DNA from 2 places in the Streptomyces graminofaciens genome. Region 2 is predicted to be linked to the other one. Evidence: riboswitches for the same ligand, from Rfam matches in the RefSeq annotation. Region 2 holds a riboswitch; the other holds the start of a gene.
The links. Region 2 has a riboswitch for thiamine pyrophosphate ahead of thiO (glycine oxidase ThiO). Riboswitches for the same ligand answer to the same signal wherever they lie in the genome.
Positions count from the first base shown of each region.

Region 1: another riboswitch for thiamine pyrophosphate. It lies ahead of SGFS_RS19045 (thiamine ABC transporter substrate-binding protein); the one in region 2 lies ahead of thiO (glycine oxidase ThiO).

Region 1 is NZ_AP018448.1:4,511,980-4,514,829, forward strand. Features, by position in the region: gene SGFS_RS19040 (ABC transporter permease) at 1-518, opposite strand, end outside; gene SGFS_RS19045 (thiamine ABC transporter substrate-binding protein) at 575-1,666, opposite strand; TPP riboswitch at 1,749-1,854, opposite strand; gene rlmN (dual-specificity RNA methyltransferase RlmN) at 1,901-2,850, opposite strand, start outside.
Region 2 is NZ_AP018448.1:9,438,112-9,440,961, reverse strand. Features, by position in the region: gene SGFS_RS41530 (NAD(P)/FAD-dependent oxidoreductase) at 1-891, opposite strand, end outside; gene SGFS_RS41525 (hypothetical protein) at 924-1,274, opposite strand; TPP riboswitch at 1,327-1,438, shown strand; gene thiO (glycine oxidase ThiO) at 1,436-2,611, shown strand; gene thiS (sulfur carrier protein ThiS) at 2,626-2,826, shown strand; gene SGFS_RS41510 (thiazole synthase) at 2,829-2,850, shown strand, end outside.

The sequences.
Region 1 (2,850 bases), 4.9 Mb from region 2:
ACCTTCCGCCAGGCGGTCATCGGCGACGCCCCGAGCATCCGCGCGGCCTCTTCCTGCCGGGGATCGAGCTGCGCCCACAGCCCGCCCACCGTCCGTACGACGACCGCGTAGTTGAAGAACACATGCGCGAGCAGGATCGCCCACACGGTCGTGTCCAGCCGTACGCCCCACAGCTCGTCGAGCAGTCCGCCGCGCCCGACGAGCGCCAGGAAGGCCGTACCGACCACGACCGTCGGCAGGACGAACGGCACGGTGACGACCGCCCGCAGCAGCTGCTTGCCCCTGAAATCGAAGCGCGCGAAGACATACGCGCCGGGGAGCGCGATCAGCAGGGTGAGCGCGGTGGAGACGAGCGCCTGCCAGGTGGTGAACCACAGCACGTGCCGGATCCCGGAGTCCCCGAGGACATCGGCGATCCGCCCGAACTGCCAGTCCCCGTCGACGCGCAGCCCGCGCGTCACGATCGCCGCCACCGGATAGGCGAAGAACACGCCGAAGAACGCGACGGGCAGGGCCATGAGCCCGAGCCGCGCCGCGCTCCCCGTACGGGCCCGCCGCGGCGAGCCCTTGGCCCCTACTTCAGTACGAGCGAGGTCCACGACTTGACCCACTGGTCACGGTTCTCGGCGATCTTCGCCGGTGCCATCGTCTCGGGATCCTTCGCCGCCGGCCCGTACTCGGTGAACTCGGCGGGCACCGAGGCGCCCTCGACCACCGGGTACACGAACATGTTGAGCGGCATGTCCTCCTGGAACCGCTTCGAGATCAGGAAGTCGATGAGCGCCTTGCCGCCCTCGGCGTTCTTGGCGTTGCTCAGCAGCCCCGCGAACTCGATCTGCCGGAAGCAGGTGCCGGTGGCGACACCGGTCGGCGCGGTCTTCGGCCGCGGGTCGCCGTAGACGACCTCGGCGGGCGGCGAGGAGGCGTACGACACGACGAGCGGCCGGTCACCTCCGGCCTTCTTCCCGTCGGCGGACCCGGAGAACTCCTCGTAGTACGCCTGCTCCCAGCCGTCGACGACCTTCACACCGTTGGCCTGGAGCTTCTTCCAGTAGCCCTCCCAGCCCCCGTCGCCGTACCTGGCGGCGGTACCGAGCAGGAAGCCGAGCCCGGGAGATGACGTGGAGGCGTTCTCGGTGACGAGCAGATCCTTGTACGCGGGCTTGACGAGGTCGTCGAACGACGCCGGCGGGTCGATCTTGTGCTCGGCGAAGTACGCCTTGTCGTAGTTGACGCAGATGTCACCGGTGTCGATGGGCGTGACCCGGTGCTTGTCCTTGTCGAGTTGGTAGGCGGCGCCGACCTTGTCGAGCCCCTTCGCCTCGTACGACTGGAAGAGGCCGTTGTCGAGGGCGCGGGAGAGCAGGGTGTTGTCGACGCCGAAGAAGACATCGCCCTGCGGGTTGTCCTTGGTGAGGATCGCCTGGTTGACGGCCTGCCCGGCGTCACCGCTCTTGAGGACCTTGACCTTGTAGCCGGACTCCTTCTCGAACGCCTTCAGCACGTCCTTGGAGTAGGCGAAGGAGTCATGGCTGACGAGCGTGACGGTCTTTGAACCACCGCCGCTGCCGCTGCTCCCGTCGGAGTCGGACGACCCGCAGGCGGACAGGGTGACGAGTCCCAGGCCCACGACCACGGCCGCGAACCGTCTGTTGGTGATGCTCACTGAATTCCTCCTGGAGTGACCAGGAAGAGACGCGGCCCTGCCCGGGACTCCCATGACGGGCTCCCCGGGCAGGGCGCAACAGCTCGAGTGGTGACCGATCTCCCTACCCAGAATGACCTGGGCCAGGTTCGGAGGGTCTGCGGCCGATGCCGCACTCTCAGCGCTGTGGCGCTCCCCTGTCGGAATATGAAGATATGCGTACGGAGGTCAGCGTACCCCGTGGCCGAATCCGTACTACCTCTCGGTGGCCGCCAGCTGGCCACAGGCCCCGTCGATCTCCTGCCCCCGGGTGTCCCGAACGGTCACCGGCACTCCATGGGCGGCGATGGCCTCGACGAACGCCTTCTCGTCCTCGGGCCGGGAAGCGGTCCACTTGGACCCCGGCGTCGGGTTCAGCGGGATGAGGTTGACGTGCACGGGCTTGCCCTTGAGCAGCCGGCCGAGCCGGTCGCCGCGCCACGCCTGGTCGTTGATGTCCCGGATCAGCGCGTACTCGATGGACAGCCGCCGCCCGGACCTGGCGACGTACTCCCAGCCGGCGTCCAGCACCTCCCGCACCTGCCACCGCGTGTTGACGGGCACGAGCGTGTCGCGCAGCTCGTCGTCCGGCGCGTGCAGCGAGATGGCGAGCCGGCACTTGAAGCCCTCGTCGGCGAACCGATGGATGGCCGGCACCAGCCCGACGGTCGACACGGTGATCCCGCGCTGCGAAAGCCCCAGCCCGTCCGGCTCCGCGTCGGTGAGCCGACGGATGGCACCCACGACCCGGTTGTAGTTGGCGAGCGGCTCACCCATCCCCATGAAGACGATGTTGGAGAGCCGCGCCGGACCACCCGGGATCTCGCCGTCCCTGAGCGCCCGCATGCCGTCCACGATCTGGTGGACGATCTCGGCGGTGGACAGATTCCGGTCCAGCCCGGCCTGCCCGGTCGCACAGAACGGGCAGTTCATACCGCACCCGGCCTGGGAGCTGATGCACATGGTGACCCGGTCCGGGTACCGCATCAGCACCGACTCCACGAGCGTGCCGTCGAACAGCCGCCACAGCGTCTTGCGGGTGGTCTCCTGGTCGGTCGACAGATGCCGTACGACCGTCATCAGCTCGGGAAGCAGCGCCTCCTGGAGCTTGGTGCGCGCACCGGCGGGGATGTCGGTCCACTGCTCCGGGGCGTGCGCGTACCGCG
Region 2 (2,850 bases):
GTGGTGGACCAGAAGCCGCTCGCCGTACCTTCCCGACGGGAAGGAGGCGCAGTCGCCGACCGCGTAGACGTCCGGCGCGGTGGTGCGCAGATGGTCGTCGGCGACCACTTCGCCGTGACGGCCGAGCGTGATCCCGGAGTCCCTCAGCCACGCCGTCGCCGGACGCGCCCCGATGCCGACGACCACCGCGCCGGCCGACACGCGTGAGCCGTCGTCCAGCACCACCGTGCCGGGCTCGACGCGCTCCACGCGCGCGTGGGTGCGCAGTACGGTCCCGCTGTCCGCGTACCAGGCGGCCATCGGCGCGGCCACCTCGGCGGGCAGGGCGCCCGCGAGGGGACGGTCCGCGGCCTCGACGACGGTCACGGCGCAGCCCGCCTCGCGCGCGGCCGTGGCGAACTCCGCGCCGATCCAGCCCGCCCCGACGACCACGATGTCGTGCTGCCGGGCCAGCACCGGCCGCAGCCGCTCGGCGTCGTCCAGGGTGCGCAGCAGATGCACGCCGGGCACACCCTCGGCGCCCGGCAGCCGGATCGGTTCCGCGCCGGTCGCGAGCACCAGGACGTCGTACGGGACGGATCCGGTCGCCGTGTCCAGTTCGTGGTCACCGGGGCGTACGCCGGTCACCTCGCTGCCGAGTCTCAGTTCGATACCGAGTGCCTCGAAGTCGACGTCGAAGGCGGAGCCCTCGGCCTTGCCGAGCAGCACGGCCTTGGACAGCGGCGGCCGGTCGTACGGCTGGTGCGGCTCCGCGCCGATGAGTGTGACGGGGCCGGTGAAGCCCTTCTCCCGCAGGACGACCGCGGTCTGCACCCCGGCCATGCCCGCGCCCACGACGACGACCCGCCGCTCCGTACCCGGTGTCCCCGGTGCCTGTGTCTGCTCGCTCACCTGGTCACCATAGACACCTGACGATCAGTCAGTCAGCGGTCGTGCTCGGTGACCTGTTCCACAACACTGGTGCCGCTGCCCGGCTGCGACTCCCATTCCCATGTCTCCTCCAGGCGTACGCGCTCGTCGGGAAGCTCGACGACCTGGGACACGCAGTGCCCGGACGAGGTGGTCCCGTCGGTCTTCAGCTGTACGTACCGGAAGTCCAGGCGGTCCCCCGCACGCGTGCCGACGAGCCTGCCGCGCACGACGTCGCCGCCCGTGTACTCGGCCCAGATCTCACCGTCCTTCTCGTGGTACGTGAAGCGGGTGCGGGTGCCCACCTGACCTGGGGCTTGGTCCGCGACGGGGGCGAGGACGAGGCCGTCGAGCGAACGGGCCATGCGATGAGGCTCCCTTACTGCGGCAAACGGCACGGGCTAGGGTGGGCCACCGTAGAGCACTCGCGGGAGCCCGGACGCACCGGGCTGAGAGGGAGGCTGGCGGCCTCCGACCGTACGAACCTGATCCGGGTCATGCCGGCGAAGGGAGGGGCTGGACGCCCATGTCGCGTACGCACACGTCAGACGTCCTCGTCGTGGGGGGCGGAATCATCGGGCTGGTGACCGCGTGGCGGGCCGCGCTGCGCGGGTTCGCCACGGCCGTGGTGGATCCCGCGCCCGGCGGCGGGGCCGCGCAGGTGGCGGCCGGGATGCTGGCCGCGGTGACCGAACTGCATTACGGCGAGCAGACACTGCTGGGACTCAACCTGGAGTCCGCGCGCCGCTACCCGGACTTCGCGGCCGAGTTGACCGAGGCGACCGGCCTGGACCTCGGCTACCGCAGGTCCGGCACGCTCGCCGTCGCCCTCGACGCCGACGACCGCGCCCATCTGCGCGAACTGCACGCGCTGCAGAGCCGGTCGGGGCTCGCGTCGGAGTGGCTGAGCGGACGCGAGTGCCGCCGGCTGGAGCCGATGCTGGCGCCCGGTGTGCGCGGCGGGCTGCGGGTCGACGGCGACCACCAGATCGACCCGAGACGGCTCGCCAGGGCCCTCGTGACGGCCTGTGAGCGCGCCGGGGTGGTGTTTCACCGGGTCTGGGCCGAAAAGCTGTCAGTCGTCCGGGAACGAGCCGCGGGGGTCCTGGCCGGCGACGGGACGCGGTTGACCGCCGACCGGGTCGTCCTCGCCGGGGGCAGTCACAGCGGGCGGCTGGCCGGGGTGCCGGACGAAGTACTGCCGCCGGTGCGGCCGGTGAAGGGGCAGGTGCTGCGGCTGACCGTGCCGAAGCGGTACGCGCCCTTCCTGAGCCGGACCGTGCGGGCCGTGGTCCGCGGCAGCCACGTCTACCTGGTGCCCCGCGAGAACGGCGAACTCGTCGTCGGCGCGACCAGCGAGGAGCTGGGCTGGGACACCACGGTGACCGCGGGCGGGGTCTACGAACTGCTGCGGGACGCCCACGAACTCGTCCCCGGGATCACCGAACTGCCCCTCACCGAGACCCGCGCGGGACTGCGCCCCGGCTCCCCCGACAACGCGCCGCTGCTCGGCCCCACCGAACTCGACGGGCTCCTCCTGGCGACGGGCCACTACCGCAACGGCGTGCTCCTCACCCCGGTCACCGGCGACGTCATGGCCCATGTCCTGGCCACCGGGGAACTCCCGGACGAGGCGCGCGACTTCACGCCGCTGCGGTTCCGCGCCGGGGCGGCCCGCGAACTCACGGAGCAGCACGCGTGAGCGCCACCGAGACGATGCTCGTCCTCGTCAACGGGGAGCGACGGCAGATCGCTCCCGGCACGGCCCTCGACGCCCTTGTGCGGACGCTCACCCAGTCCCCCTCAGGTGTCGCCGCCGCGCTCAACGAAACCGTCGTCCCACGCGCGCAGTGGACGGCCACCGCCCTCCGTGACGGAGACCGCGTGGAAGTCCTCACCGCCGTCCAAGGAGGCTGACCATGGCCGACGACCCCTTCGTCC